3 regions of the Bacillus jepli genome follow, and region 3 is predicted to be linked to each of the others. Evidence: riboswitches for the same ligand, from Rfam matches in the RefSeq annotation. Region 3 holds a riboswitch; each other region holds the start of a gene.
The links. Region 3 has a riboswitch for cyclic di-GMP ahead of ABC371_RS01595 (EAL domain-containing protein). Riboswitches for the same ligand answer to the same signal wherever they lie in the genome.
Positions count from the first base shown of each region.

Region 1 (11,352 bases), 1.9 Mb from region 3:
ACACCGCCAAAAATCATATGCCTTGTCAATACATAGTCTTTCGCAATTTCATAGTATTTTTCAGATAATAATGCATTTTTATCAATGGAAATACCGTCAATTACACCTGTCTGCAGGGCATTATATACTTCAGGCAACCCCATCGCGATTGGGCTTGATCCAAGTCCTTTCCAAAAATCTAATACAGAAGCTCCACCTGTAAAACGCAATTTCTTCCCATTTACATCTTTCAATGTTTTAACTGGTTCCTCTTTGAGAAGTAGATTGTGAGTTCCCGCATGCAAATAACCCAATCCTTTAAGTCCCTGTTTATCAAGTAATCCAAGCATTTCCTGTGCAGGTTCTGTTTCTGTGGCTGCGACACCAGCTTCCAAATCATCAAATAAGAACGGTAGATTCCATGCATCAAATTCAGGAATCCGAGTACTTAGATACGGTACTGTAAGTACTGCAAAATCAAGTGAGCCACTAGCCATCTGCTGTACCATATCCGCTTCAGGTCCTAATTGAGCAGCAGGATAAAGTTCCAGCTTCATTCTTCCATCCGATCTCGTATTTAATTCTTCTTTAAATTTCTCTCCAAATTTATGCCAGTTGTGACCAGTTTGGGTTACATATGTCATTTTAAAGTCATATGTTTTCCCCTCCTCACTGCTCTCACTACCACTTGTTTTCTTCTCACCACTGTCACCACATGCACTCAAGAAAAGAACAGCTGTCATCACAACAAGCACAAACACTAATTTAAACTTTTTCATAATTTTCCCCCCGTTTTTACGATCAAGATTTAACGAATTCATTCAATCCAAGAAAATCCAATGCATTTTGTCCTAGCATACATTTTGCATCCTCTTCTGAAATCTCCCCAAGGCTGTCTATAACCTTTCCCACCGGCTTTTCGCGAAGAAGGAATGGATAATCAGATCCGGCAATAATTTGCTTTGTTCCAAAACGTTCAATCATAAATTTCAAATTATCCGGATCGTAAACGAGTGAATCATAATACAGTTTTTTCGCATAGTAACTTGGTGGTTTTTCTGTATTCCGAGTATCAGGCCACACTTCCCAGCCTTTATCCATTCTAGGAAGGATATAAGGCAGCGAGCCTCCACCATGCGCAAAACAAATTTTTAGATTTGGCAACTTGTCCAGCATTCCGCTCATAATAATGCTTCCTGCTGCTAGTGCTGTTTCCGATGGCATTCCGACTGTATACATTGAATTGAAACGTTGCAACCTTTCTCGTCCAAGCGTTGCCCATGGGTGGACAAAAAGTGGAATACCCATTTCTGCTGCCGCCTCAAAAAAAAGGTACAGGGAATCGTCATCTAGATTCAGTCCGTTCACATTGGATCCTATTTGAATTCCTTTAAGCCCAAGCTCATAAACAGCCCTCTCCATCTCGCCTATCGCCTGATGAATATCTTGAAGTGGGACTGTGCCCATTCCAATAAATCGATCCGGGTATTTCTTTACTACAGAAGCGATAAAATTATTTTGTGACTGGGCAAGCTCCAATCCTGCTTGTGAATCCGACCAATAGGTGAAAGTAACTGGAATGGGTGACAGTACCTGAATATCAACACCCTCCTTATCCATGTCTTCTATTCGCTTTTCAGGATCCCATGTCTGGTCTGTAATTTTTCTAAATGTTTTGCCCTGTATCTTAATTTCTGCACCACAACTGCATGTCTTTTCAAAGGTTGGAAATCGGTCATCTTCATACTTTGCTGCCAGGTCTGGAAAATCTTCAGAAATGATGTGTGTATGAAAATCAATTCGTAACTTTTTTGCCAAAGCTAAAATCCCTCCTTTCTTAAAATCTAATGAACCATCTATCTATTTTTTTATTTCCGTACCATAAGTTAAGTAGCTTTTTGGTGGTGTGCTGCCCCACATATCAAGCCCAAACTGTCCCGTTCCTGATTGCCATTCAATTGGCTCCCAGTCTGGTGCGAAAATAAGCATTCCACCTGTCCACAGTTCAACTCGGTTTCCTGAAGGTTCAAAAGCATAAAGGAATTGTGCACCACTTGTACCATGTTTTCCTGGTCCCCACTCGATTTTGATGTCATTTTCAGCCATGATATTCAGTGCACGCAGCAATTCATCTGGGGAATCCAAGAAATAAGCTACGTGATGAAGAAGTGCCCCTGATTGATTACTGTTGCGCATAAGGGCAATTTCATGTGCAATATTTGTTTTACTTAGCCATGAGCCAAGACGAACATCGACTTCATTTTGGATATAGTAACGATGATGGATTCCTAGAAAATTTGTCCACCATTCCTGCTCTTTTGCAACATCATTCACCATCACATTCACATGGTCAAAGCGGCGAGGTGCTGCACCTTTTCCAGTGTATTTCATTGGATGACTTGGCAATTTGGAAGCAGTCAGTGGGTTTGAGTACTTCTCCATCTCCCAATAAAGCTCAACAGGAATACCAGATGGACTGTAGAATTTAATAGCATCACCCTGTCCTAGTTCAGTTCCACCTTCAATCCACTCATAGTCTGTAGCTGATTCTTTTAACGATTTTTCGAATGCATAAAGCGACTTTTCTGAGTTAACTCGCCAGCCAAAATGGTCCAGTCCGGATGTTTCGGACTTATTGAGAACCAATGTGTGATGGTCCCAATCCTGCCATGCTCTTAGATAAACCTTATCTTTTTCCTCTGCAGAAACATGAAGTCCAAGAACCTCAGTAAAAAACCATGTAGATCTTTCAAGATTAGTCACATTGATTGACGCATGACCAATGTGTGCAACATTCGATAATTTCAAATCTAGTTCTGTAAGTTCTACCTCTTTTTGTTTTGCATTTGATAATGTCATTTTCATTTACCTCCAATTTCTTTTGTTATTGAATGAGTCATCCAATAATAGAAATCGCTTACATATCTGTATGAAAAATTAGTTAATTTCCATTATTCGGATAATTCATTGTAAAAAAATATGGGATTTTCTACTTGTTTACAAGATTATATTTCTGAACTAGTTTCTATTATAGGTAGTCAATAATGCAAACAAAAGCGCTAGATTCCTCTATGTGGAACAAGATTAAAAAAATTATAAAAATTTAAAAGAGCTGAGTTCCTTTTTTCCACTTTAAAAGTTTATTATATTGTTGCTAAAAAAAAGAACGAGCATCAGTATAAAGCATTTTGCTTGTAACCGAACCCGTTCCCATTATCCGGTATTTTTATAAAGTTTTTTACTTGTCTCATTTCTTCCTCTTACTGCGGAGCATAGGAAACCTTAAATTCAAATGCGGCTTCATATTGTCTTGGCGTAGGAATGGGTTGTTCCAGTTCTGCTGCTGCACTAAGCGGCCAATATGGATTTTTTAACATCGCTCTTCCAATCGCAACAAGATCAGCATCATTGTTCTCAATTAACGAATTGGCAAATCGAGGGTCTTCTATTCTCCCAACAGCAATAATCGGTATATCAAAGGATTGCTTAAAGGATTTTGCAAATGGCACTTGATACCCTTGTTTTGATTCAGGGTTACCTCGAGGTGTCATTCCAGATTCTTCATAAGAAGCTTCGCCTCCAGAACTAATATGAAACATGTCAACTCCAGCTTTCTCATATTGCTTACAAACTTGTTTCATGTAATCGACATCATATCCACCGGCGACATACTCCTTGGCCGACACACGCATAATTAATGGCATATCAACTGGCATTTCACTTTTGACAGCTTTAATTACTTCTACACCAAATTTAGTCAAATCTTGTCCATACTCATCCGTACGATCGTTGATATATGGTGAATGAAATTGTTGAATTAAATAACCATGTGCACCTTGAATTTCAATCGTATCAAAACCAGCTTTTACAGCACGTCTTGCAGCTAAACGAAAGCTTTCAACGATTTCTTTAATTTCATCTGTTGTGAGCATTTTTGGTCGATTAAAAGTAGGATCGAACGGCTTTTCTGTTGAAGATACAGGTACAGGGAGATATTCTGATTTTCGTCCCGCATGTGCAATTTGAATTCCAATCTTAGAACCATATTGATGGCAGCTATCCACAATTCTCTTAAATGCTGCAGCATGCTGGTCAGACCAAAGACCTAGTCCATCCTCTGTAATTCTAGCATCTGGTTCGACGCCTGTAATTTCAATAATAATAAGTCCCGCTCCCCCTATTGCCCTTGAGGTATAATGTACATAGTGCCAGTCATTAGGCATTCCATCAACTGCCGAATATTGACAAAGTGGTGATATTACAACGCGGTTTCTCAGCTCTAAACCTTTACAAATAAATGGGCTCATTAATTGATTTCCTGATTTTCCTACTCTGGTATCCATGATTGATATTCTCCTCCTTATATTTCACAATTATTCTTAATAGTCTCAAAACTAATTCCCATTATATGAGTGAAAAAACATAAACAAAAGTGCTGAGTCCCTCTATGTGGAACACATAACAACTTTATTTGTATACGTTATCTTTTCGTGTACACAACTGAATAAAAATGATAGAATTTTTAGAAGATACTATTATTTTTGGACAAATGCTGTAAGAAGCGTAAATGAATATGTTCCTTTATATGGAACTACGAACGAAAGGGGAATGGAAATGTCAAAGAATAACAATAATCCACAAATTCTCTCATCCGTCAGTAATGCATTACGAATTCTTAAAAGTTTTTCTACATTTGAACCAACACAAAGTGTGAGTGAGCTCTCAGAATCTCTCGGTCTGGCAAAAAGTACGGTAAGCCGTTTACTTACTACTCTAGCTCATGAAGGTTTTGTAGTAAAAGAGAAAAGGACTGGAAAGTATAAGCTTGGATTATCTGTTTTGACACTAGGTGGCATTGTTACAAATCACCTGGAAATCCATAAAGAAGCTGCCCCCCTACTACATAAATTAGTACATGACACCGGAGAAACAGCACATTTATCGATTCTAGATGGTTTGGATACCATTTATATTCATAAGGAAGAATGTAGCCATCCGGTTCGAATACTTACCCACCTTGGAAGGAAAAACCCTGCATATTGTACGAGCTCTGGCAAAGTACTCCTTGCTTTTGGTGAAGAAAATCTTGTGGAAAAGGCAATCGAAAGAGGGTTGCATGCTTATACAAGTAAAAGTATTACAGATCCCGATGAATTGCGAAGGGAACTAGAATTAGTCCGAGAAAGAGGGTATGCGATTAGTACTGAGGAATTAACTGAAGGAACAAGATCCGTGTCAGCACCTATACGTGATTTTACAGGAAAAGTTATTTCCGCCATAAATATAGTAGGTCCTCTTCAGCGTATACCAGATTATAAGGTGCCGGATATCGCTAAAAAAGTGATGAACGCTGGAAATGAAGCTTCTGAAAGATTAGGGTATGATAAGAGATTTCTGGAAGTCAGATAAAAGGGCTACACATATTATAGAGCCTAAAAAAACTCGTTTGAGATGATCTCAAACGGGTCTGCGTAAAATCTTGTGTAAGTAATATTCAACAATCTTCGCAAGGCAAGAAATAATAGGTATGAAAAAATATAACCTGGCAATACTATAATTGCCTTTTACCATAAAACAGGATAGGGCAATGCAGAAGTGCAACCTGAGCGGTTTTATGGTTTTTACACTAAAACGGACGGACTTGATCTGTCCGTTATTTTTGTCCGTTTTAGGGAAAACAAATGCGTTAAACTTCAGGGGTTTGGGGACAGAGTCCCCAATTATGATGTTTGGTTCAATATCTCAAGCTGGCTCAAGATCATGTCCCAATTACGGTAACGCATCGTCCATTTTTTGGTAATGTTTTGAGATGCTAAATAAAGCATCTTTCTTAAACTATCATCATTAGGAAAAATAGACTTTGTTTTTGTCACTTTCCTAAATTGACGATGTAGTCCTTCGATAATATTCGTAGTATATATTATTCTCCTAATTTCTGGAGGATATGCAAAGAAGGTAGCTAAAATATCCCAATTTTCTTCCCATGATTTTACGGCAGATGGATACTCTTTACCCCATTTTTCTTTAAATTCTATGAGCCTTTCCATTCCCGATTCCTCGTTGATGGAAGTATAGATTAATTTTAAGTCAGCGACAAATTCTTTTAAATGTTTATAAGAAACGTATTTTGTACTTGAACGAATCTGGTGAATGATACAACGTTGAATACTAGCGAAAGGATACACAGCTTGAATGGCCTCTCTAAACCCTGTAAGCCCATCTACGCAGAAAAGATTAACTGTTTTAACGCCTCTCGTTTTCAAATCGTTCAACACACCTAACCAAAACTTACTACTTTCATTTCCACCAACCCAAATACCCAATATTTCCTTATATCCTTCATTGTTAATTCCCAAAACAACATAAGCTGCCTTCGAGACAATTTGGTGATTATCCCGAATTTTATAATGAATGGCATCCATAAAAATAAAAGGATAATAGGCTTCAAGTGGACGGCTCTGCCACTCATTTACTTGTGGCATAATCTTTTCACTAATCTTACTAACTAGCTCTGAGGAAATCTCAATATTATAGAGATCCTTGACTTGTTCCTTGATATCCCTTGTAGACATACCATGAGCGTAAAGGGAAAGAATCTTTTCTTCTAGTCCGTCCACATTTCTTTGGTATTTGTCCAAAATTTGCGGCTCATACGAGCCATTTCTGTCTCTAGGAACATTTACTTCAACTTCACCAAATTGTGTTTTTAGTTTCCGTTTTGTTGAACCATTTCGATAATTATTAGGTCCATCATTTCGACGTTGATGCTTTTCATAACCCAGTTGCTCATCAATTTCACATTGGAGCACTTCCTCCAATACATCGGAAAACATTTCTTTGATCGTTTCCATGATTTGATTGGTACTAGTGAATTTTTGTTCCTTTACAATTTCTCTGATTAATTCCTTTGGTAATTTCATGTAGAAAAAACCTCCTTGGCAAAAATTATTTATCCTAATTCTTGCCAAGGAGGATTGATTTGAAACCTATTTACACAACTTTTTCCGCACCGTCTCTCAAACGAGTTTCTTTGATTTATTATCCGATTGAACCTTCCATCTCGACTATGTATAAACGAATGATAAACGTATAAGTGCATAAAATCAAGGTTTATGAATATATGTGCAATCAATTTTTCATTACTTTTTTATGTTTTTATTAAAAAACGGTATCATTAATGGTATCACTATTCATCATGAGCTTATCAATTTGATAGGCTCTTTTTTTCAAGACACTTTCTTTCTTAAATCGACTCTTCTTTTACATTTCATGCATTCAAATAAGTACGTTTCAATCTCTCTATGCCATTTTAATTTCCGGCATGTTTGGCATGATAATTCAACTCTTCTTGTTTTATGATCATTCACCTCTATATCATCATTTTCTTCTGAATCATCTGCGTCATTTTCTCTTTCTCCAGTAAATAAGAAATAAGCAAACATAAAGGAAATGCCACCTGATACAAAATACATCCAGCTCATGATCAGTCCCCCTGAAGCAAGTATTCGATATCATTACTGCCATATTTTTTTACCGGTATGACTCGATAAGCATGATGTGTGCAATACTCATCCTGCAACTGTGAGACAAGCTTATTATTGTCCAGGCTCAACTCAACTAATCGAGCTGCTAATGTCGTAGGCTTCATATTGCAAGCTGTAGCCAGTCGATTCAATTTTTTGTTATAACTATTCGACAGAGACAAGTTCACACGGTTAATTTTCTTACTACCTAGTCCCTTCCCTTCTATCATACACCGACACCAGCCTTGTTAAACTCCATCAACTGCAAGTGCACACTCGCTACCCTTCTCTCCATTTCTTCGTGGCTTATTTTATCTTCTTGAAACAATTTCATGCTATTCGCTGAATACTCCATTAGCTTTTCAATTAACTCCTCTACTCCCATCTCTTTTCTCTCCTTTTGAAAAAGTAGTGTCAATTGACAACGTCAACCGTGTTACAGTGTTACACGAGAGCCCGAGAGGAGGGAGGGGTATTACTACCCCTTAAATCAATTTTAACTCCCCCTCTCTCTGTCTTTTTTACGATTTTCAATGGTTGGTTACGGCGCCTAACATCTTCTCTTATAAGGTCTTTAACATAGCCGCTAAAATTCGTTTCGCCAATGTGTTCTAAAAACTTTACATCTTCTTCATTTGTGATATTAAAAGACACTGATTTTACTACTTTATTTTTACTCCTATTACTACTCAATTGTCCCACCCCCTTTGTACAGGGTATGACTCGTATGACCGTTTTATGATATGATTTTTAGAAAAAAAGGAAGATTATTATGAAAGTAAATATAGATGTGTTTTTAGACATCGAGGGGAGCAAACTTCGAAGTGGTGGGGCTTTTGATATCAATCCAAGGGAATATAAAAATAACCCTGATCTTACTGTGGCCATCATCGCCTATCAGTACATACAGGACATAATCAAACAAACTGGATATAGGGAAACATTAATAAAGAAGGTTCTTTATGAAGGAAATAAGGATATAACGGAATTAACGAGGCAGATAAGGAGAATACCACCGAAGGATGATTTGCCGTTTTAAAAGCCCTATCACAATAAGAGATAAGGCTTTTTTAATCCATTTATTATAGTATGATTTCAATGCAAGAGTCCGAGATTGTATTCTTTTATGTAGTTAATCTTGAGGTGTATTTTGAAGAGTACAATGGAGTTTCGTGATGGTTATTATCGTTAAGGTTCCTTCTTTGCATCTCAGTCTTCAAAAGGGAAATGAATTCATTATTCAACTTTAATTTATTGGCTTGATCATATGCTTCAATTAATAGTTGATCTGTAAGACGCCTCACTGGATATTTCTCCTTTCAATAAAATCACGACAGGAATAAATATACACTAATTACCGATATTTATCCAGCATTTAGAATGAGTCCTGGACCCAAAACCAATTCTAATATGAGAAAGCCCTACCTCAGCTAAGAGACAGGGCCTTTTTTCATGATAATTTAACTTTATTCAATTCCTCAAATTCCTTCAATGCTTCAGTTACAATTTCTTCTTTGTTACCCGATTTTGTAACCCTTACTTCTTGATGTCCCCACTGCGTTGGCAATACAAACACATCAAACTGACCATTTGTAATCTCTGCTACTGTCAAATTTACCATTGCTAAATTCCTGAATTGCGGTTAATTCTTTAATTTCTGTATTAATAATCATATTAACATCCCCTTACTTAAAAGTATTCAATAAGCTAAGGGACAAACCTTTTTACAAATGTGACAGAAACACGAATGTTTCATAATAAAAATACACAACATTCGACATAAAACGACTTTTTCTTTATTCATTACTAATCTATTTGTCTATTTATGTTGAAATTTTTCGATTTTTGTCTTATTCTAGAATATGGAAAAAGGATTACATTTGAATATGCTATACGATAAAGGCAAACTTATCGAAAGATAAGGACGCAAAGCTACGAACCTAAAGCAATCTTGCTATGGTAGTCGAGTTACCGAAATTAGCGGAGAAAAGATGACTCCCGTTTTATTTCGGTGTAGTCATCTTTTTTTATTCAGAAAATTAGAATGAAAGGGGTGATTACTAAAAATGATTAGTGATTTGATTCAAAATGAATTATTTTCACACTTTTTCCAGCCTATTATTGATATTCATACATGGACAAGGATAGGATTTGAAGGACTCCTTAGAACCTCAGATTATGTAAATCCCGAAGAAACTTTTAACCTTGCAAAAAAAGAAAAACAGCTCTATGAATTAGATTCGCGGTCTATTCATAAAGCTGCATTTACCTACCATTCGGCAGGATTTTCAAAAAAGGACGGATATTTGTTTTTAAATGTATTTCCATCTACCCTTACAAATACAAATTTCCTACCCTTTATAAAGAAAATTATTACCGATAACAACTACTTTAGTCAACAAGTCATCTTTGAAATTAGTGAAATGGAAACAATTACTGATTATTCTAGTTTAAAAGAGAGTATTTCAAAATTAAAATCAGAGGGAATACTCTTTGCAATTGATGATGTCGGAAAAGGAAATTCCAATCTCAAATCCATAATTGAGCTTGATCCGGATTTTATTAAGTTAGATAAATATTTTTCTAACAACTTGTATAGGGAACCTAAAAAACAGGAATTAATCAAGACAATTCTTCATTACACTAATAATCATAATATTAATTTAGTACTTGAAGGACTTGAAACTGAAATGGATTTAGCAATTGCAAAAGCTATTGGTGTTAAATATGGTCAAGGCTTTATTTTAGGAAGACCTAAAGCCATTCAAGTTGTTTAAATGAGGTGATATTTTTGAGCTACATAGTTTTATCACAAACTATAATTTTGATTTTTTTGTTAATATTATTTCTTAGAGATGAACGTAAATTACTAAAACAAGGTCATTTAATTGAAACTTTAAGCAAAAATAATAAATCATTAAAAAGTCAATTAGTTAAAGAAAATAGATTCAAACCAGTTGATAAAAGAAAGTCCTATAGAATCGCCCTACCTGGAATTGAAGGTTCCTTTACTTTGATAGATTTTGGTAATAATTCTTTAGGAAAACTAAAAAACAAGTCATTTAATGGTGTAATTGAGGATTTAAGTATAGGTGGTCTGAAATTTATAACATCTTATGAATTCCCAGTTAAATACAACATTATTATGAAAATAAGCTTTAATTTCCAGGATGAGGAATTCGAATTAAAAGGTAAAATTATCCGAAGAGAAGATCATATTAAAGGACAGTCGATATCATATGGCGTACAGTTTGTTGATTTATCTGTAAATGACATCAAAAGATTAAACATTGCATTACACAATTATCAAGTAAAACAAAGGAATAAGATAAGCTAACTAATATTGCGAGTCCTCACCTTAATGTGGGGGCTTTTAATTTCATAAAAAGCCACCTATCTGTCCATCTCAAACAGGTGCTTTTGCGCGAAGCCAGCATCCTCCTTTCTGACTTCCACGCAATCCTCAACTTGATTATAAATCTAAGAATAACCAAATGCAGTTAAGTTTGTCACACTTCTCAACATTTTAACTAAAATAAAAAAGCCCCATCTCCGGAGAGACAGGGCTACTACTAAGGGAAAATAATTGGAGTATTAATAACTTAACCAATTAGAAATATCATTATCCATCCAAAAAACGATAACCACAAAGGTATACTGAGTAGCGTTCCCCAGAAAAGTCCTTTTGGAAAATTTTCTTCATGTTGCATATCATCACGTCCTTAGTAACTTTTATACCCAAGACTTCTGCAACTTATAACTTCATTTTACCTTACTTTAACACACCGTACACCTTTGCTGCTTTATAACGAGATTGAATCATTCTTACTATCTCCTGTGCTTCTTTATG
Region 1 is NZ_JBDFMO010000001.1:2,198,137-2,209,488, reverse strand. Features, by position in the region: gene ABC371_RS11235 (TRAP transporter substrate-binding protein) at 1-758, opposite strand, end outside; gene ABC371_RS11230 (amidohydrolase family protein) at 781-1,797, opposite strand; gene ABC371_RS11225 (VOC family protein) at 1,840-2,838, opposite strand; gene ABC371_RS11220 (NADH:flavin oxidoreductase/NADH oxidase) at 3,240-4,322, opposite strand; gene ABC371_RS11215 (IclR family transcriptional regulator) at 4,594-5,388, shown strand; gene ABC371_RS11210 (IS256 family transposase) at 5,700-6,899, opposite strand; gene ABC371_RS11205 (hypothetical protein) at 7,206-7,460, opposite strand; gene ABC371_RS11200 (hypothetical protein) at 7,463-7,732, opposite strand; gene ABC371_RS11195 (hypothetical protein) at 7,729-7,887, opposite strand; gene ABC371_RS11190 (hypothetical protein) at 7,947-8,195, opposite strand; gene ABC371_RS11185 (hypothetical protein) at 8,275-8,541, shown strand; partial or broken gene ABC371_RS11180 (sporulation histidine kinase inhibitor Sda) at 8,690-8,806, opposite strand; gene ABC371_RS11175 (hypothetical protein) at 8,953-9,123, opposite strand; cyclic di-GMP riboswitch class I at 9,394-9,478, shown strand; gene ABC371_RS11170 (EAL domain-containing protein) at 9,569-10,279, shown strand; gene ABC371_RS11165 (PilZ domain-containing protein) at 10,294-10,839, shown strand; gene ABC371_RS11160 (peptidoglycan recognition protein family protein) at 11,275-11,352, opposite strand, start outside.
Region 1: another riboswitch for cyclic di-GMP. It lies ahead of ABC371_RS11170 (EAL domain-containing protein); the one in region 3 lies ahead of ABC371_RS01595 (EAL domain-containing protein).

Region 2 (11,352 bases), 1.1 Mb from region 3:
CTCACAACACCCACAGTTGCCACTGCTACTGCCGTAATCATAACTATTAACCAAAGACGCTTACGAATCGTCTGGAATATCTCTTTTAAACTAATTGTTTCTTCCATTTTGTCCTCCTGTTTTGTTTGTCGATATAAGTTAAGTCTAAAAGTAATTATAAACAAGGAATTTACAAATATCTACAAAAATCGCATAAATTAATGGCACTTTGTACCTGATCTGTCGATTTGGAATGGAAGGACAGGTTTAGTGACACTGAGTAGGAAGGATTTTTTGAAGGTTGTCGATAGATTTTCTTTTTTACTAGACAAGAAACAGCATATTTTTTTTGGTGTTTATGCTATTTTTAAGAAAACTTTTAGGAAGGGATTTGGTAGAGGTGGCATTCGAATTCATACTAGATGTAGTATTTGGTCCCCGCGAAGTTTTACACGATATGGAATGTTCCGTCTGCGGACATTCTGAAATTTATTATATGCATCCTATTACGAAGAAACAGATTGGCAGAGCGTGCAGTGGTTGCGGATTTTTTCAGAAGTTTTAATGATTTGGAGTTCTAAGGATTCGACCGATTGCATTATTAATTTTTTTTATTTTTCAAGATAAGTGATTAGGATAAATATGGTAGAATAGGTTTAGTTTTAACATTAGTGGGGGTAATTGATTTGAAGAAGAGAAACTTATTTCACCTATTTTTTATTACAAGTTTGGTGATTACATATAGCTCTCCGAGTATTGCGCATGGTGCCTTGAAGCCTATTGATTCATTGGAAAAGGCGATTACGAATCCCACTCCTGCACCGGACCCTGTTCCTGAGCCAAATCCGGAACCTGAACCTATTCCCGAGCCTGCTCCAGAACCTCAGCCTGACCCGGTCAAAGAACCCGAACCCACACCTGATCCTGAACCACAACCTGAGCAAGAGGCAGCTAAGCCAAAACCTGAACCGGAAAAGTCAAAAGAACAGGAAAAGGATCCCATTCCTAAGCCATCTCAACCGGTTGAAGATAAAACTGTAGCGCCGAAGCCCGCGTCAAAAGATACAAATAAAGCGAACACTAAGGAAACCATTACAAAACAACCAGCTAAACCTACATACAATTCGGCTACAACCCAAGAAGACCAAACACCCGCAGCCACTCAAAATGAGGAAAAAGAAATTGAATCCACCAAAGAAGCTGATGTAGAGACTAAAGAAGAGCCTGAAGTGATTGTAGAATCAGAGGAAGAAGCAGTCGAAACAAATACAATGATTAAAACGACGAAGGTAGAGTCTGATAACAGCACGGATATAACATTTATCATCGGTATGAGTCTATTTGGATTATTGCTTCTTGTACTTGCTTCCAGCGGACTTTATATGCTGATTAAACGTCGAAGAAGATATTGAAAAAATATAAGGAAAAGGAATGACCTGTGCGTTGGATCGTTCCTTTTTAGATGGTGAATTTTTTTCAGAGATACGTTAGGTGTATATGCTAAAGGTGAAAATTTCAGCGGAGATTATTGTCCATTTTCGTCTTTCATTTTTTTCATGTTCTGTTCCTCCGAATTGAAAATTTCCCTCCTGCCAATGGACAAGAGGGAAATCGTTCATTTTTATCGTTTGGCGAACTTTCTACGTGTAAACACAAGTGCTGCTCCAAGAGCGAGTAAGATGATTCCGCCTAGTAATAGAGTATAGTTGTTTGTTGCTGTTACAGGAAGCTTATTCTCTTTTGATTCAGTAGACTTGCTATCCTTATCAGGTGTGCTAGGATTCGTTACTTGTTCTGATTTGGCTTCGTCAGATGTCTTGTTGTCTTCTACCGATTGTGGAGCATCATTGTTCTCCTTAACAGTTGCTTCTGTTTCAGGTAGCTTGTTTTCTGGAACTGGTGCCTCAGAAACCACCTTATCATTACTGTCTGCAACTTCAAATACTGCGAAAATACTGAAATGACCTGTTTCTACTGAAACTTTACCGTCTTGATAAACTGCCCCAGGAATTAACTCCCATTCTTCTGATTCTTCATTGAAGTAGAATACTTTTAAATCCTCAGGGTTTGTCACTTGTTCTTCGTTGACATCAAACACTAGCGTAATTGGTACCACAAATGTATGAACCGCTTGTCCATCTGCATAGATTGTAAAGTCATAAACATGACTTGCTGCTCCCTCTACAGATTTCATTTTTTGAACAACTGTTTCGATTTTTTTATCTTCAGGTAGATTGTTCAATGGAATTTGCAATTGAACATTTTGGTTTTCAACAACCAAGTCTGCTCCTTTGTCTTTAAGTGTCTTGACTTGCTCTTTCGTTAATTCAACCTTTGCTGAATCGGCTTTATTAAGGTTCACAACTAGTGTTTCGCCTTTTTCTATATTATTAACGACAACGGTTGGAACTTTGGCAATTCCGTTGTTGATGACAGGCATTGTCACAACTTGAATAGCCTTTGTTCTTACTTCCACTTCTTTACTCGCATCATTTGTACCGTTTGATAAAGCAACAAGGCGAACTTTGTATAAAGTATTGGGTTGCAAGTTTTTAATCGTGATTTCTGTTGCATTTTTATCAAGCATTGCATACTCATGACCATTTACATATACCCAATACCTTCTAACTGATTCTTTGTTTTCAACCTTCCAAGATACTTGGATTTGATTTTCAGTTACCTTGGTATTTTCAATTGTAACGCTTGGATTCTTATATTCAGGTTGTTCTGGTTCTGGCTGTTCCACTGGTGGTTGTTCTTCACCTGGTTCTTCTACTGGTGGTTGTTCCTCGCCTGGTTCTTCTACTGGCGGTTGTTCCTCGCCTGGTTCTTCTACTGGCGGTTGTTCTTCACCTTCTTCAACATAAATCACCGTTATTTCTCGATCTAATAAGGTCTGTATGAAATTCATGACATCAGAACCTTCTATCAAATCCAATGAGTTATTGTATACAGTTGCAAAATATAATCGTGGGAGTTCTAATAAGACAGAAATATCCTCTACTTGATTATTAGAAAAATCCAGTTCTGCTAACGCTCTCAAATTCTTTAAAACACTAATGACTTTAATCTTATTTTCCCCTAATAATAAGGTTCTAATATTTGTTAAAGTCGATAATGCGGAAATATCTTCTACTTCATTATTAGAAAAATCCAGTTCTGCTAACGCTGTTAAATCTTTTAAAGCACTAATATCTTCAATCTTATTACCTCGAAGTGTTAAGGTTCGTAATTTCTCCAATCCACTCAAAGGTGTAATATCAGAAATATTGTTTGAATTTAAATAAAGATTTGATAGATTTGTTAGGTTTGATAACAGTTCGAGATTTTCAATCTTATTACCACTTAAATCTAAAAATGATAAATTTCCAGCCTTTTCTAGACCAGATAAATCAGTAATACCTCTATGTTCAGCTATTAGTGAATATAACATCTTAAGATCACTTTGATATAATTCACGTGAATAAATGAGTAATTCCTTACGGACAGCTTCTTCTAATGCAGGGTCTGCAAATGTAACAATATCTCCAGATGGAAATGCCTTTGTATTTAAATACCCATGAGTAGTTGACCAAATTAACCCTTTTGCATCAACTGCTTTGACAATTACCTCGTAACCTGTGTCCGGTAGCAAATCTGAAAGTGTATAGCTTTCTCCAGGTAAAAACTCTCCTAAGAGTTCATCTCCGATATATACTTGATAATTTTTTACACGATCCTCAACTTTCGGAAAATCAACCGTAAATGTACCTTCAGATTCTGTTAAACTTGTGAAGTTAATTTGATTTTCCCATGAAAATGTCCAATCCACTTCTACTTTATTTTCAAGTAGATGTTCGATTACATTCATCGTATCGTTACTAAATTCCTCCCCATTTCCGAAGAGTGTAACATATTGTAAGTTCGGAAGTTGTTCTAATACCTTGAAATCAGTAATTTCGTTCTCATTTAAACTAACCGTTTTTAACTTTGATAAATAAGCGAGTGATGATATATCGCTAATTTCATTGCCACTAAGGCTGAGATCTTCTAAATTATACGCAAATTCCAAGCCTGAAAGATCCTTAATACCTTCAGTCCAAGCATTCAATCTATAAAGATTATTCATGTCACTTGCACGAACTTCTCTATCCACAATGCCTAATTCTCTTTTTACTACAGACTTAAGAGTTTCATCTTTGAATGGAATAACCTTTCCCGTTGGAGCAGGCTGAGTAGTAGCGGATCCTAAGACTTTCACAACACCGCCATCTTGATTTACAATTTCAACTTTTAGTGTATAATCCGTTTCCGGCTGGAGTCCGATATATGTAAATTGGAATACATATATATTATCAATTTCTGTGATTAGTTCATCATTTAAGTAAACCTTGTATTTTTCTGCTTCGCTATGATTAATATATCGAAACCACTCCACAGTTGCAGTTGAATCCGTTACACCTTTAACACTCAAATAATTTGATGATAGTGCTTCCTCAACTGGATTTTCGACAGCCTCTTCATTTAATGCTGTTTCTTCAGACACTTCACTTTCTTGTTGTACCGTTTCCGTTTCTGTTTGGTCTACTTGTTCATCTGAAGGCAGCTCTTCAGATGCATACGCTGTTTGGCCTGTAAACGGATTACTAATAGAAAATAACATGATTAGCACTAATGGCATCTTAATCCACTTGCGTTTTTTCACTCTAGTTCCCCTCCTGGTAAATTATTAAAATATTTGTCGAAAAATACCAACTAGGTTATTATATACCATTTTTTATAAATTTTGAATATTTTTTAATGCTAAATACCTAGATTGAAAATGGTAATAAGGAACTATGTTGCTTGTATCAAATGGATTCATGAAATTATCCACTTGAACAGCATATGATAAGATTGGACGATTGGATTTTTAAAAAGAAAAAATAATAGACCAAAGGTGATTCCGTTGGTCTATTACAGGTTATGTAGGTTATTCCTATAGCTTTATAGTTTAGCTATGTAATTGATTGCTTCACGCTCATGGTAATGCATTTTTGACTCAATTTGAGATTTGAGTTTTTGGGAGAGACAATCCTCTAATAGGGTTCTATTCTTGTTAAATTGCATGCTGTGCCAATAGTATTTCGCTTTGTAAATTGCTTTTTTCACACATATTCCCCTTTCGATTTTGTGAACACAAATCGACGGAGCCTCGTGTTCGGAAACTGGCTGGCATAGTCCAATAGACCGTAGCCCCTTTAGTTTTGCGTCATCATTTTTCAATGATTTTGCCATTTCGTACGATTTATGTATGCTTCTTATTTACTATAGAATAGTGCGCGAATCTATTAAAAGGGTCTTTTGACCTATTTTTATAGTAAATAGTACTTTGGTATTGGAAGGTTGTTGGTTTTTGTCGAAATCGGAGCCAAAGGGACGGTTCGAATCCACTGAAAAAGTCCCTATATTTATAATAAAAAAGCTTCACAACTATGCTGCCATTTGAAAATCAAAAGTTTTTTCTTCATTTTTGAAATAAATGTCATTTATTTGCGGAAAAGATGGTTTTTTAGAGGATAGTATCTTGGCTATCCTCTTTAAATTAACTGCTAATGCAGTTAATTTTGCTTGTAAAGACATGCTTCTTAGACCGTACCCCCTGGCACGATCTAACCCGTGGAAATTTTTCATTTCGCCATTTTTCCATTCTTGGCAAGCTCTTTCCTTATATTTTTCTTTGATTTCTTCGGTCTTTTTTTCCTGGCTGTATTCATAAAACTCTGGTGTATTAATACTAACCTCTAACAATTTACCGACTCTTTTTTCCTTTATGCACAATTCCCTTAATGGACAATTTCTACATTGTTCTTTTTCAAAGGAATATTTATAGTATTCTTTTCCCCGTTTATCTTTGTAGTATTTCTTTTTTTCTGTTTTATTTCCTTGAACGCAAAACCATTCATCGGAATCCTTATTGTAGCTAAACCTTTCTTCATCTAACCGGTAAGACATCGCACTTACAGGTATATAAGGTTTTGCCCCAATTTGTTTGATTTGATCCAATATGGGCTTTTTAAAATAAAAGGGTTGCCTTAAAGGTGTTTGCCTCGGAATGAGTAGTATCAATACTAATACCGGCATCTTTAATAATGCCTTTTTCTACACATTGTTCTACAACTTTTAATATGATTTCATCTAATGTGACATCTTGCAATCTATGTACTCTGAACTTTGCTAATAAACTAGGATGTGGTAAATCATCTTCTGGGTTTATCCCGAGAAAATACATATAGGCAAGGTTTAATGATGCATCTTCTATAACTCTCTCGTCAGATAATTTATAAAGATGTTGAAGAACCAGTAATTTGACCATCATTTCTGGTTCTTTGGCTGGTCTTCCATAATATTTAGAATATGAATCTTCAAGTAGCTCATTAATAAAACTAAAATCTACTGCTTCGTCCATTAGCTTAAGGATGTGATTATCCGGTATTTTATTGTATAATATTGAGTACATGCTTAATTGTTTTCTGCTTTTAAGCATAAAAAATCCCCCTTTTTGGTGATAGTTTTTCGACAACTCTATTTTACCAAAATCGGGGGTTTTTTGTATTTTTTTATAAAAACCTACGTTTTCCAGTTATTTAGAAACGTTTTTCAGTGACCTCGGACGGTTCCACTGGTCCCCTTGCTTAAGACTAGGATAATGGGGAATTGCGCGATGAATGGTGATATTTGCGCTTTATTTTGGAGAATTGCGTGTTATTTTTAGGAATTGCGCTTTAAGCTGGTATAATTGCGCGATAATGATTTTCCCAGAGCTCCTTATCCAGCGAGACATGCACAAAAATACTAGCAACCAAAATTGATTGCTAGTATTTGACGTAGGTTGTAGGATTTAAAATTGCTGATTGTTTTGTTGCCTGAGTAATCAACTGCGACAACATTTACTTTTTGGTTTTTGCTTGAATATCTAAATTTGTGTCTCCATTTTGCTATTTTTGTCTATTTTAGATTTTGGCTGTGTCTTTATAGAAGGATTACACCTTTGATAAAATTTTTTTTAAAAAAAGGAGAACCTCCTCTATCTCAGGAAGATTCTCCAATTCTTATATGGGATATTGATTACTCAAAAACCACCTTAAGCTTAACTTCTAGTCTTTGGGACGGCTCAGAATTAGATACGTTCACAGGCAGTTTGAAAAATTCACTGTACAAGGTAGTTGTACCGGGTTTTTTATAGTTTTCAAAATTAAATGGTCGAATATCCCATTTCAAATCAACCTGATGTTCTTGACCGGCAGAATCCACAATTGTCGCTTGTTTTGGGAGTGCTGCATTAAATTCATCAAATGTGATATTTGATGGGACTTTTAGGTCGTTCAAAGTTTTAATTTCTTTTAATGTAAGATCTGATTTTAATACAATTTTTGCATATTCTTTTTTATCTTTTGTAATGACAAATGGATTATTTGCTGCATCATAAATTGTTTCTTTGTATACCTCCCCAAGCTGAATTTCCTTCACACTCATTCCATTTGTCATATCGAAATGGATTGTGTATTCACCTACTGGGATATCTTTCATCTCATAGGTATATTTACGATTCGAAGGACTAGTTCCAGCCGCGTATTCTTTCCCAGTCTTCTTATTTTTTAATTTGAAATTTGTAATATTCTCAAAGTCAATCGTATTTTGAGATGATGTGGTGTCCTTATATAAAGTGAGTTGTGCATTACCAAAATCAACTATAACAGGTTCTGGATCGACTTGAGTTGCCACTACCTCTAATCTGATGTTACCTGTTTTTCCTTGGAACGCGATATCATTATCACCATGCTCCCACTCTACAAAGACCTTGAATTTTTCTTCGTCGTTTTGAGGTTTAAATTTTCTTTCGAAAGCTACATCTTCCCAATTTCCATCAACCAATCTTTGTAATGTTAAAGCGACAGGAGAGGTTGTACCCTCTGGGAAAAGGTCTCCACTCGGTGAAAGTTTTACCTCATATTCTACTGGCAGCTTGGTGTTATTTCTTTGAATGTCGAAGCTGTAAACTTCTTTTTTCTCCATACCTGGGTAAAGCTCTTCATCTAAGTCAAAATTTTCATCAGCAATCGTTTTCCCATTTGCACCTACAACATCAACATCGAATACGGAAGCTTTCGCAACGTTATTATCACTTGTAAAGCTCTTCGAAAAGTATGCTACTGTTCCTATTACTGTTGCAACTGTTACAAGAACCAGAGCTGAGATTAAGATAAAAATTGTATTCCTTTTCAAACTAAACACCCCTACCTTATTTTTTGGACTTCTCTACTTCGAATTTCTAGAATTCTACTATTCTATTTTTAAAATTACTCAATCACCTCCGTACCATTGGCTTTTTTATTTTGAACTTTAAGGGGAATTGTTGAATTTCATTGTCTTGAATTCTTGCCCTCTAAAGTTAAAACCTATAAATTGTTCCTAATAAAGAACGTTTTAACAACACTTATCCACCCTATTAAATAAAAATGGGTCAAACTTGTTTTTTGATCGAAATAAATTTCACTCTTTTTATTAGGAAAAATACAAGGATTACTCCACCAATTAAAAATAAGCCCCATGTACTGTTAAACACGTTCGTAACATAGCCAACCTTTGGGATGTGATATTTTAAAGTCCCCACTAGCTGATTTGGTGATACTAATTCCTGATCATTTATATTGTTGGCGTCACCTTTTGTTTGAAACGATCTATCTCCCCCATTTGTGACTATATCCACTACTCTATGGGTTACAAAGGTTTGCTGTCCTTTTTGATATGTAATTACATCATTCACTTTCACTTGATAGCGATCTATTACATTTACGAAGATGATATCTCCAGGCTCTAATAACGGGTCCATACTTCCAGATAGGACGGTCATTATTTTATAGCCAAAAATAGAAGGTGGTTGCCCCTGCTGATTTTTTGATAATAATAATGATAGTATGATTGCAATTGTGATCATTAGAAAAACTAGAAACGCAATATTACCTAACCAGTTAACTATCTTTTTTCCCATTTCATAGAACACACCCTTTAAAGGTTAGGGTAATTCTTAATAAAGAACACTGTAACTCGATTATAACTACTTTTTTTCTGTTGGACAAGGGACAATATTAATAGTTTGTTCTTTATTGTGTTTTACATTATGCGTATAATCTAAAAAAAGACCAGCAACCGAATTGATTGCTAGTCTCATAGTTTTAGTTTTTCTTGTTTCCTGTAGTTCCGTTGTTGCCTTTGCTTCCGATTTTGACTTCGTTTGTTGTGACATTACCAGCGTAGTCTACTGCTACTACTGTTACGGTTTGGGCTTTTGTGAGCTCATTTGCAAAGACATGTTCTGTTTCGCCGTTTACGTATGGTGCCTCTGTGACTGGTTTACCATCGACGTATACATCCCAGTATGCTATGCCACTTGTTTTGTCGGAGACGTCAACTGTGATTGTTTTACCGTCTTTACCTAGTTTTGTTTTTACCTTCGGTGTTGTTACGTCCAGTTTTACTGGGATTATCAGTGTTTGCTCTGCTGCACCTTCATAGTCAAGAGTTGCTTCTGCCTGTAAGAAATATTGACCTTCTGGTACAACCTTGCCATTTTTGCCGGTTCCATCCCACGTCCAGTCAGAGATTAAGTAGTACATTTGACCTTGTCCACCGTCGTAGTGGTTTTTACGAACAAATTCTTCAGATACTATTTCTTTTACAAGCTTGCCCTTTTTGTCTAATACACTTAAATTAAATTCTTTTGCATTTCGGAGAAACGATAACAGATAGGTTGCATTGTCGTTAGCTCCATCTCCATTTGGAGAGATAGCAATTAGATCTGTATCTATCTTTCCTGCTTGATTGACACCTAAGTATTTGTAGCTGCTACCACTCACATGGGACATGATACCAGTTGTTCCGTAGTATGCTGTATCATCCCAAACAGGTGCATCAAAAATTGGCGCTGCATTCCAGTCACCTTTAAAGCCTACATAAGGTACAACTAAGTCTGGATTCGTATCCGTTGGGTCAGTTAGTTTTACAAATCCTTCTAACCAATAGCCATTTGTGAAAATTGATTTTAAATCCTCATCCCACTCACTTACATCTACAGATACATCAAATGTTTTCGTTCCATTGGCAGGTACTTCGATTGTGCTTGTTGCTTGACCGTTAACTGTTGTAATTCCGCCTAAATCAATTGCGCCAAACATGTTAGGAGCTGAAACATATACTCCGCCGCCATTAACAGGCGCATCCGTTTGAGCACTTGCAGTTACCTCATACGTAGCAGTTTCATCAGACAAGTTTTCAGCTGTTAAAGAGAATGTGACAACATTGTCTTTTACTTCTTTAAGAGCTACCTTTGATTCGCCTGTGTTTGATTCAGTGACGATAACAGGTGTTGTTAATGCTGCATGAAGCTGCATTAAACCAGCACCTTGACGACGCGGTGAAACTGGTGCTCCTTCAAAGTCTACCGGACTAGCTGTGTTCATTAAGAATTTTTTTGCAAGCTCAGATCTTGCTGCACCTTCAAGTGCGAATTCAGAGTCTACACGTTCTAATACCAATGCCGAACCACCTGATACGTGTGGAGCTGCCATTGATGTACCACTCTTAATCGCATATTTGTTGTTATTGATTGTTGAGTAAATTTGCCCTCCTGGAGCTGTGATTTCTGGTTTGAAATCAAGGTTTGGTGTAATTCCCCAAGATGAGAAGTCACTCATTTTTCCCGCATTTGTGTTTGGAATGGACATTTGATCTCCGTCAAATGAAACGGTAACCGTTTGACCACCTTTAAGTGCCGCAGCAAAGCGATCGCCATCTGCTTTTAACATAAATAATTGTGGAATTGTAATGGCTGCATCAGATGCCATGCTCACTGTTCCATCTGTGTTGTTATAGATGAATACACCAGCAGCACCTGCATTCTGTGCGTTTAATGCTTTATCGACAAAGCCGATTGAACCACGTTGAACGAGTGCGTATTTGCCCTCTAGATTTTTACCAACAAAATCTTCAGGAGTTCCAAGGCCAGCGTCTACTAATTCATAGCTTGTCCCACCTTCTGGTTCTGTTTGACCAGCAGATAAATACATTACCTGAGATGGTTCACCTTCGCCCACTTGTACGCTGACTGCGTCAACAATCATATTCGTATTTTCATAGGATGCCACCTGAAGTGAATCATAGGAAACACCTGGTGAGCCTACTAACCCATAGTCAGGGTTTGAAGCATACGGATAAAAATAACCATTTCCAAAATACGTGGAGTTACCAGCTGAAATGGACATAACCACTCCATTATCAACGGCACGTTTAACCGCTTGTTGCTCAGGAGATTCCGCATCTACGAATCCCGCTGTAGACCCAAGACTCATGTTAAGA
Region 2 is NZ_JBDFMO010000001.1:1,473,100-1,484,451, reverse strand. Features, by position in the region: gene ABC371_RS07430 (YveK family protein) at 1-107, opposite strand, end outside; gene ABC371_RS07425 (hypothetical protein) at 666-1,391, shown strand; gene ABC371_RS07420 (leucine-rich repeat domain-containing protein) at 1,601-4,663, opposite strand; cyclic di-GMP riboswitch class I at 5,158-5,243, opposite strand; partial or broken gene ABC371_RS07415 (transposase) at 5,509-6,484, opposite strand; gene ABC371_RS07410 (hypothetical protein) at 7,066-8,223, opposite strand; gene ABC371_RS07405 (signal peptidase I) at 8,462-8,989, opposite strand; gene ABC371_RS07400 (S8 family serine peptidase) at 9,174-11,352, opposite strand, start outside.
Region 2: another riboswitch for cyclic di-GMP. It lies ahead of ABC371_RS07420 (leucine-rich repeat domain-containing protein); the one in region 3 lies ahead of ABC371_RS01595 (EAL domain-containing protein).

Region 3 (11,352 bases):
CATGCTTTCATAAAAAAACTCTCCCCTGTTATCATTTTATTCGTGTGATTGTAAATAGGTATAAGCAAAATAAGTGTAAAATATAATCAAAGTCCTTTCAAATTGAAAAAAGCGAAACTAGACAATTCCTGATAAAGTGTCTAAAAAAGTTAATAGAGGTGAGATAATGGCAGAGTTTCAATTTTTGGATAAGCGCGTGCAGAAAACAAAACAAGATCTATACAGTGCTTTTTTTGAATTACTGAAACAAAAAAAATATGTACAAATTACGATCAAAGATATTATTGAATCTGCGGGATGTAGCCGAGGAACATTTTATACACATTATAATAATAGAGATGATTTATTAAATGAGATTATTCAATTTCTATTTAAAGAAATGACTAAGGCTTATCGTAGTTCATATATAAATAAAAAGTCGATTAATATACAAAGCTTAGTAGACGAGCCGCTAAATTTATTAAATCATTTTATAAAGTATGGAGAATATTATCAATTGTTACTTGGTGATGCTATTCAAATTAATTTTCGTGATAGAATAACGAATCTAATTATAAATCTTTACCTAGAGGAATTTGATATTCAAAGCACAACAGATGAGAAAAAAGTAGAAGGGAACTTATTGAAACGATATTGTGCATATGGATTAGTTGGCTTAATTTTGGATTGGATTAAAGATGATTTTCCAATTGAACCAAAAAAATTTTCAGTAGAGTTAGTGAAGACATTTCAATATTCACTTGGAACGGTTCTAATTAAGAATTGAGAGCGGCAACAAGCAACTCAAAAGATAGTTGAGGAGGTACGTACATGGATGTTTCATATGTTGTTGAACGAATTGATTCTCTTATTAATGTAACAAATAAGGAAATCTATTCTAGTGATTCGGGGATTACATACCAAGCAGAAAAGAGCAAAGGGCCAGACCCCCATCGTACTAAAGCGCTAGTGCACTGGGGGTCAGGCTCTGCTTTTCTTGAAGCGAATATAAGATATAATAACAAAGAAATACGTATATCTTAAGGAGAAAGCAATGAACAATTATAAATTAACCATTCAGTATGATGGTGGCCGTTACAAGGGGTGGCAGCGACTTGGTAATGGTGATAATACGATTCAAGGGAAGATTGAAAATGTATTAACAGAGCTGGCAGGAGAAAAGATTGAAATCATTGGATCTGGAAGAACGGATGCAGGTGTACATGCTCTTGCTCAGATCGCTAATTTTAAGATGAGCAAAAATGCAACCGAAGATGAAGTGATGCAGTATTTAAACAGATATCTTCCCAATGACATTAGCGTTTTGGATGTTACGGTAGTTCACGATCGTTTTCATGCACGCTATAATGCGAAAGATAAAACCTATTTATATAAAATTTGGAACGAGCCATATACACATCCCTTCATGCGAAAGTACAGTATGCATGTAGAAGAAAAGCTTGATATCGAAAAAATGAGAAAAGCATCTCAATTTTTTATCGGGCAGCATGACTTTACTTCTTATTCCAATGCAAAGTCGAAGAAAAAGTTGATGGTGCGTGAAATATACTCACTTGAGATAAAGAAAAATGCGGGCTTTATCGAAATCAAAGTACGAGGCAATGGCTTCCTTTACAATATGGTGAGAAAAATTGTAGGAACGTTAATTGAAGTTGGATTAGGTGAAAAAGATGCTGCTACAATACCAAGTATTCTTGAATCTAAAGAAAGAATTCAAACAGGTCGTATGGCGGATGCTGAGGGGTTGTATTTGGAGAAGGTTGGTTTTTAAACCTTTTCCTTCTTTTTTTTCAACAGAGCTTTAATCACGAGCATCCCGTTGCTACATCTACTGGTGTGACCCACAGTACACTCCTTCATTCTCAAAATTTTAACTATTGCAAAATATGTGGTATAGTATAAAAATATTTATCTAACAAAATATGATTCGTATGAATGCCAAAAAGTAAAAAACGTATAACAGGTTAATTAAACCTATTGGGAACACAGCGAGGCTACCCTGCCTTGGGTTTAGTGAGTGAAACGAACAGGTGAAATGCATCCTGATTTTTCAGAAAAGGTGGAATAGTGAAATTGGTCATTAGAAGACGATAGTTTATACGATTACCTAATATTTTTGAACTACTTAGAAAAGGATTCAAGCAAATTGTGACATTAAAAGAGAAGGGCTGAATTACATATGAATAAAACTCTAAGAGATAGTAGTATTATTGGACTTGCGCTGTTTGCCACATTTTTTGGGGCCGGGAATTTAATTTTTCCACCCTTTTTAGGGCTACAGTCCGGGACGGGCTGGTTTAGCGGCAGCATCGGATTCATTATTTCAGGGGTCTTTTTCCCTATAATGGCGATTTATATTATCGCTTATGCAGGTGGTACTGTAGACCAATTGACTAAAAAAGTGCATCCTAAGTTTTCGCAATGGATACTACTAGGCATCATGTTATTTTCAAGCTTTATCGCCATACCGAGAACGGGGGCTGTTACCCATGAATTAGGTTTTCAGGCAGTTTTTCCATCGATTCCAGCAGCACCTATTGTTATCATTTTTTTCGCGTTAACTTATTACTTTGTCAATGACAGGAACAATGTTATCGATAAAGTGGGAGCTTTTTTAACACCTGCATTAGTTGTCATTTTAATTGCTATCATCATAAGTGGAGTCATAAATCCAGTTGGACAACCAGTGGACACAGACATTTCAAGTAGTTTTGTTAATGCATTTCTTGGCGGATATCAAACTGGGGACTTATTAGTAAGTTTTATGGTTGCAAGTGTGTTTATTTCACATATTGTTGGTAAAGGATACCGGACTGAAAAGGAAAGAAATAAAATGATCGCATTTGCCGGGCTCATCGCCTTTATCTTTTTAGTGCTCATCTATTCGGGTCTTTTATATTTAGGAGCTTCAGTTAATGGGATGTATCCTCAAAACATAGACAGGGCTGAACTATTATTAGGGATTGTAGAATCGATATTAGGTAAAGGTGGGCTGTACGGATTAGGGATCGTGGTGGCATTAGCATGTCTGACTACTGCGATTGGCTTGACTACAGCTGTTGCTCAATTTTTTGATCGTTTCACAAATGGGAAGCTAAGTTATAAAACAACGGCGGCCATCGTTTGCGTCCTTGGCATTACCATTGCATTATTAGGTGTAGATCGAATCGTATTTATAGCAACACCGCTTTATGAGGCAATCTATCCGATTTGTATCGTGGTCATATTGGTTGGGATTTTCCATAGGCATTTACCAAACGCTGCCTCCTTTCAAGGTGCCGTGTTATTAACAGTGATTATTAGCGTAGCTCAAGCTATGACAGCAGCTATAAATATACCATTTGTATCTCGTTTAATTGGGATGATTCCATTGAGCAGTAATGGGTTCGCATGGTTAATTCCAGCAATCATTGGATTCATCGGTGGAGCAATAATTGGAAGGTTTATAGAGAAGGAGAAAGCTACAAAGCAGTCGATTGCTAGTTAAAACAATAAACCAATCTTGCCTGACAACAGTGTTTAACTGGTTATGTTACACTGTTTGCCAGGCATCTTTTTTTGTGGAGGTTTCTGTGAAACAAAAAATGGGGTGTCCCGAGCACTCTTGCAATCCGATTTCCCATAAACATACATTGCCAAAACCCTGACAATGCAATAGGATATACTTATTTGTGGAATGATTTTTAGGAGTTGACACCATGAAATGGATTTTTCAGAAGAAATGGTCAGTTATAGGGATTGCAATTTTTTGTTCGCTTTTGTGGGGAAGTGCTTTTCCTGTTCTAAAGGTGAGTTATGAGGAACTGCAAATGTCGCCCGATGATGTAATCGCTAAGGTTGTATTTGCGGGAATACGCTTTTTGCTTGCGGGTTTGCTCGTCTTAGGATTTTTATTAATCATAAAGCCGAAAAGAATAGTGGTTTCGAAAAGGAGTTTTCTCATTCTCCTTTTACTGGGTGTAATTCAAACAGCCCTACAATACTTTTTCTTCTATAATGGATTAGCAAAAGTGTCAGGTATGCAGGGGGCTATTTTGTCGACTGTTGGAACTTTTTTCACTGTTATACTAGCTCACTACTATTATAAAAATGATCGATTGAATTGGAAAAAGTCAATTGGTCTACTTGCTGGTTTCACTGGAATTGTGATAGCAAACTGGGGACAAGAGCTTAGCATAAGTTTTCAGTGGGATGGCGAAGGATATATGATTCTAGCAGGACTTACTGGTGCGATTGCAACCATTATGGCCAAGGAGCTAACAAATGGTATTGATCCTTTTGCCATTACTGGATGGCAGTTGAGTCTAGGTGGACTAATCATGCTTATTATTGGTCTACCGATGATGCATACAGGATCAATCACTTTTACACCATTTGGATGGGGACTATTAATCTACTCTGCTGTACTCTCAGCTGTTGCGTTTGGCCTCTGGTATTCGTTGTTAAAATATAATCATGCAGGTGAAATTACAATATATAAGTTCATTGTACCGGTTTCTGGAACGATCCTGTCTGCTATTTTCATACCAGGTGAAAAATTAAATCTGTATATTCTAGTGGCGATTGCCATGGTTGCGATCGGGATTATTGTTTTGAATTATCGTGGAAAAGGGAATAAAGCTAATAAGAAAACTGAAAAAATTGCATCATGACCCATAAAGGCAGTAATGACTACTATTTGTAAAAAAGGGAGCTTAAAGAATGGATAATAACGATATATTAATTCGGTTGAGATATGCATTGGAAATTAAAAATAAACAAATGGCAGAGATTTTTAAACTTGGTGGCATGGAGGTATCGGTACCAGAGGTAGTAAAGATTCTCACAAAGACATACGACGATGATGATTATGAGAATGAAGATCAAATAAAATGTACTCACAGTATGTTAGACTCCTTTTTAAATGGGCTTATTATTTACAAAAGGGGAAAACAAGAGCCGAAACCAGGACAGCCGAATCCACCAGAATCTCCTCTAAAGACAAGTGGAAACGTGAATAATCTCCTTTTAAAGAAAGTTAAAATCGCACTGGCTTTAACGACTGAAGATATGCTAGATATTTTTGATTATGTAGGGTTAAGGGTAACAAAAGGAGAACTAGGTGCTTTATTACGAAAAGAAGGTCATAAGAATTATAAAGAATGCGGAGATAATTTCGCCAGAAACTTCTTAAAAGGGCTAGCTATCAAATACAGGGGAGAAGGCTATTAAAAGATACGACAATAAAGTGAAAAAGAAAACTGGTTGGTTTTATTAAACTGAAAAATACCCGTTCATTAAAAAATGATATGCAATTTGGAGAAGGTGATTTCTGTAATCAACAGGAGTCATCTTCTTTATATTTCATTAATACTTGAGATAATAGCCCTCTGTTAAACATTGTGGGTCCAGCAAAAATAGCCAGTAATTATTTTACAGATACCTCCTACGTTATAGAACACTAATCATCTAGGTGAATATCTTGGTAAGGGAGGTGTTTTATATGAGGGACTCGATCAAGAAAATAGCTAAACAGTTTATCGTTTCCCACTATCCTGAATCCGATATCGTCTGGGTAGGTGGAAGTGCAGTTTCTGGAAATATAACGACAGAATCTGATATAGACTTAATTATTATTGATGAAACAGAAACACCAAGACTTGAATGTTATCATTTTCTTGGGTGGAAAATAGAAGCATTTATTTACACGGCTTTATCATTAGAGTTTGAATTTCAAACAGCTAGATATAGAGGAATGCCCACCATCATTAAAATGTGTGCCGAGGGTCTACTTATAGAAGATAAACAAGGGAATGGAAAGGAACTCCAAAAAGAGGCAAAAACCCTTTATGAACAGGGTCCACGACCATGGGATGAAGACAAAATAAATGATGCAAGGTATCAAATTACCGATTTTTTGTCAGACTTTAGAAGTTCAGAAGACTTTGCGGAAAGTTTATTTATTTTAAATAAGGTAATAAATACGTTAACTGAACTGATTTTAAGGGCAAATGGCAAATGGCTTGGTGAAGGAAAGTGGATGGTTAGATGCCTTAAATCATATGATAAAGATATGTGTGAAAAACTGATTGAATCTACAAAGACATACATGAATACAAATGATAAAACGGAACTCATTTCATTCATTCAATCTACACTTGATCATTATGGTGGAGAATTGTTTGTGGGTTACAAAGGATACTTTTAGACTCTCAATATGAAATAATTCACCTGAATTTTAGATTTCTCCATGTTTGTCTCAGTCCCCGAGCCCCTTTGTGGCATAACCTATATTATCATTTGATAAAGGAGGAGTTTTATTATGCCATTTTTCGTAGGCGGTCCTCGTTTCCGTTTCCGTCGAGGTCCCTTTTTTGGTCCTCGCTTTGGCTTTCGTCGCGGTCCCGGTTTTCGTTTTCGCCGGGGTAGATTTTTTTATTAAGAGTGGTCTTTTCTTTTGATTGAAACAGAGGGACGGCTCTCTCGTTCTTTTATATTTTCCATCCCAATAACAACATATCTAAAAGTCCAATGAAAAGAGAAAAGAGGTTGATTTCCTACTATATGTAGAGAATCAACTTCTTTTCATTCATATTAATAGACCAGTTCTTTATACAAGTACGGTATTGGAGTTGAACACTCAAACTAAATTTATTGTAACGCTAGAAGTTGTTTGTTTTAATAACTTGCTGGTAAGCTATCCGGAGCCTATGCCCAGCATATTACAAAAAAGGTCCCATCTATCTTTTTAATCAAAGGTAAAAATTAACTCGTATAAAGAAGGAAGGACAGACAAGTAAATAGAATTTAATTTGGTATTTTACATACTATTCTGAATCCCTCTTGGGGAGGAATCTAGTGGTGCGCACGTCCAATAAGCAGTCATTAATATGTAGTAAAAAGTACAGAAGGGAATTAGGTATTAATATTAATTATGCCACATATTTTGTGGTTTTTTCTGGTATTTTGTTTAAGTATGTTGAATGTATAATATTTTTGTCATATTCTGTAAAAGACTAATTTATTATATGTAGTTAATAAGTTCTATATCGATAAATGCAAACTTATCTAAAGGTAAGGACGCAAAGCCACGAACCTAAAGCAACAATGCAATGGTAGTCGGGTTACCTAAAATAGTAGAGAGAAAAAGATAGCTCCCGTTTTTCGGTGCAGTTATCTTTTTTTCTAATTAACAATGACTAAAGTATTGGGTATAACTTTTATGGTATAAACGACAATTATCCTTCCCTTAAAGAGTATAGGAACCCCTTCCTAATTGAAATAAGAATACCTTCCTATATGAATAGGAAGGTAAGGTGATTCTTTTTGTTGACAAATTACGGCAAAATTAGCATATAAGCACCAATAGTAAGAAAGTTTTATATACATTAACATTATTTCACTTTAGATAACCTAGAGATATAATCCTGAAACTTTTCCGATCTATTATTAACATAAACGCTATGGTCTTATTAGCTTCCGAATATAGTTTGTTATAGAAAGATATACCTTAATTAATAGGGGGATATGAATGGCGAAACTATCTTTTTTTAAGCAGCTAACTATGTTTTCAAATAACGATGTATATTTATCAAAGGGAAACATGGAAAATGATTTATTCTTAATAAAAAAACTTATCGATAATCATCCACATCCGGTCTTGGCATTCGACGAGAAAGGTAATCTACTGCATTTTAACCAGTCAGTCATTAAGACATTTGGATATAGTGAAAAGGAATTACCAAGTAAATTACTACAGTATTTATATAGCAATGACAAATACAAAAGAAAGAAATATTTTCAACTTGTTTTGAATGGTAATGTACAAAATTATCAAACTCCAATCTCACATGCAAACGGAAATATAATCTATACCGATGTTAATCTAATACCTGTAAATAATAGTGATGGGGAAGTAACTATGATTTATGCAGTTGCTAAAGATATAACATCTTACGTCAAACACGAGAAAGAGTTAGTAAAAATCAAAAAAAGCCTTGAATTAGCGCAAAAAGTAGGGGAAATCGGTAGCTATGATTATGACATTATTGAGGATGAAGCCTATTGGTCGAATCAGATGTTTGTGCTATATGGAATTGAAAATATAGAGGAATTTGTACCAACCTTTGATAGTATTGTAGAACTTGCTCATCCCGATGATCAGGAAAAATTTAAAACAGCCATTCTATCGGCTATTGAAGAAAGAAGAAATTTTAGTTTTGAATTTAGAATTCTTCGTAAGGATGGGACAACTATTCATGTATATAACCAAGCAGATGTAATCTTAGACGAAAATAGGAAGCCAGTTCGATTTATAGGTACCGTTCAAGATATTACAAAAAGAAAAGTGATCGAACAAAAGCTCAAAGATAACGAAAATCAGGTTGAACATATTTTTGATAATTTGGATGCAGGCATTTGGTCATTTGATATAAAAAAAGGTAACTACAATTTGATATCTAAAGGAGTAGAGGCGATTACAGGTTATTCTCCTTCTGACTTCGGTAATCAAATTACCTGGGATTCACTAATCCATCCGGACGATTATACTGAGTATCATAATAAACAACTAAAAAAGTTAAAAGGTGAAAATCTCTATCATCAATACCGGATTATTCATAGAAATGGGGATGTTGTGTGGGTTCAAGATCAAACATTGCCTGTTCTTAACAAAAATGGTGAAGTCATTAGGTTTGACGGGATTATTACAAATATTACAGACCAGAAAGAATATGAAAAAAGAATTCAATATTTGGCTTTTCACGATTTTTTAACGCAACTACCAAATAGGATGCTTTTTGAAAATAAAATAAATGAGTTAATCACAGCTTCAGATCATGTTAAAAAACACTTTTCAATTCTTTATTTAGATTTAGACCGTTTTCGAAATATAAATGAATCACTAGGGCACCAAATTGGGGACAAATTACTATCTGAATTTAGTCAAAGAGTGAATATGTTATTAAGCAAAAACTCTTTATTTGCAAGATTAGGTGGAGATGAATTTGGACTTATTTTTTGGAATTACGAAGACTCAGACTACCCGATTAATGCTGCCAAATTAATCATTGACTGTCTCGATCTCCCATTTTTCATTGAAGATTTCGAATTACTTATAACCACAAGTGTTGGAATAAGTACATTTCCCGAGAATGGGACTACCATGGAGGAATTAATAAAAAATGCGGATGCAGCTTTGTATAGGGCAAAGGCAAGTGGCAAAAATACGTATCAGATTTATTCTTCCTCATTAAGTATTAATTCTTTCAAACAGTTTTATCTTGAAAGGGACTTAAGAAAATCGATTGAGAGCAATCAATTAGTCGTATATTTCCAACCAAGGGTTGATTCAAGTACAGGGAAAATTGTAAGTGCTGAAGCTTTAGTGCGATGGGAACACCCCATATGGGGACTGGTTTCTCCAGTTGAATTCATTCCACTCGCAGAAGAAACTGGTTATATTAATGAAATTGGAGATTGGGTATTGGACCAGGTATGTAGGAATATCACAAAATGGAAACAGCAAACTCTCGCAGTGGTGCCTATATCTGTTAATATATCAGCGCAACGGTTTTTAAAAAGCGATTGGAAAGGGAAATTTGGTACTATTTTAGAGGAAAACATTATAGATCCTTCTTTAATTGAAATTGAAATAACTGAAACAACCATGATTAAACATGAGGAAGCCGTTAAAATAGCAATACATTATATTAAAAGTCTTGGGTTTAAATTAGCGTTAGATGATTTCGGGACTGGATATTCCTCTATTACTTATTTAAAGGACTATCCGATCGATACAATTAAGATTGACCAGTCTTTTATTAAACACATTGCAAAAACTAATAATGTAGAAACGATTATTAAATCTCTTATTTTTATGGCTAAAGGTTTGAATATGAATGTTGTAGCTGAAGGTGTGGAAACAATCGAGCAATTGTCATTTCTGAGACAGCAGGAATGCCAAGAAATTCAAGGATATATTTTTAGTAAACCCGTTCCAGAGAAGACTTTTCAAAAATTATTAAAGAAAATGATTTTGAAGCCGACCTTTAATAGCAACACAGCAACGTTCTCGAACAGAAGGCGATATTACAGGATTAATCTTTTATTTCCGCTTAGTTCACAAATGACACTCACCTCTATACTTGGAAATAAGGTTCAATTAGGAAGTACAGAGGCCTTAATTGAAGACATTGGACCAGGTGGGTTACGGTTTTTATCAACTATTCATTTACCTGTACGGCCAGATATAACGTATCAATTCCATACAAAGATCATGGATGAGATGGTTACCTTAAATGGACATGTGGTTTGGAAGGAAGAAGTTAAGGGTATATTCCAATATGGTCTCAAGTTCATAGTTGATGAGAATCAAAGAGATCAGCTTGTTAAATTCCTTAATCAGTTTTCCACGCAGTTAAGAAATAATCCATTTGTACCTAATTGCAATTTTGTCAAAGAGGAAAAAATAAGTTATTTAAAAAAAGTAGTCACAAAGAATAATTCAAATGAACTAAACTAATTAATTTTAAGGTGGGGTGTCTTATAATGATAAAGGATAACTTTCAAACAAAAGAAACAAATCTTAAAGTGGAAAATTTAAATTTAAGACAAGTTTTAAGTGAAAGTTACGATTTATATGCACTCCATAATTTAGATTATTTTCAGTTAGTTAATAAACTGGATTCCCTTTTAATCGAATACTATGAAGATTTACTCCTTAACTTAATTACCATTTCGAGAGAAAAGTTGCTAAAGATTTCCGAACAAAAAGGAATCAGAAGTCAAGAAACAATTACGGAGAGCCAGAGACTTGATAAACTCATTATACAATATCAAAAGCTTCAAAAACTTTAACTTATTATTACTTGTGAAAGGGGATGACGAAATTGAGAAAAACCATATTGATTGCTGATGATTCCTTATTTATGAGAAATTATTTAAAAAGTTTAATAGCTAGAGAAAACTATAAAGTCATCTCGGAAGCTAGTAATGGTGAAGAGGCTATCATTAAATATAAAAAATGCTTACCCGATATCGTTTTTATGGATATAACAATGCCCAAAGTCAACGGTATCGACGCACTAATAGAAATAAAAAAACTCGATCCAAATGCAACAGTAATTATGTGTTCTTCGTTGGGACAAAAATCATTTATTACAGATGCATTAAAAAATGGAGCTGCGGATTTTATCATAAAACCTTATTTCAATAATCTTCATGATATATTAAAGAAAATTGAATACCACTCCACATCAACCAGATTGATAGTAAAGTAACAAACTTCATCATATAGGTATATGAAGTTGCTGAGATAAGGAGTAAGGGAGGATAACTTTGGAACTTCAAAAATATAAAAGTCACCTGTTAAAT
Region 3 is NZ_JBDFMO010000001.1:331,165-342,516, reverse strand. Features, by position in the region: gene ABC371_RS01635 (zinc-binding dehydrogenase) at 1-11, opposite strand, end outside; gene ABC371_RS01630 (TetR/AcrR family transcriptional regulator) at 167-766, shown strand; gene ABC371_RS01625 (hypothetical protein) at 811-1,023, shown strand; gene truA (tRNA pseudouridine(38-40) synthase TruA) at 1,034-1,771, shown strand; gene brnQ (branched-chain amino acid transport system II carrier protein) at 2,180-3,487, shown strand; gene ABC371_RS01610 (DMT family transporter) at 3,699-4,652, shown strand; gene ABC371_RS01605 (YehS family protein) at 4,702-5,211, shown strand; gene ABC371_RS01600 (nucleotidyltransferase domain-containing protein) at 5,483-6,187, shown strand; cyclic di-GMP riboswitch class I at 7,027-7,111, shown strand; gene ABC371_RS01595 (EAL domain-containing protein) at 7,511-10,501, shown strand; gene ABC371_RS01590 (Spo0E family sporulation regulatory protein-aspartic acid phosphatase) at 10,528-10,836, shown strand; gene ABC371_RS01585 (response regulator) at 10,860-11,258, shown strand; gene ABC371_RS01580 (GGDEF domain-containing response regulator) at 11,317-11,352, shown strand, end outside.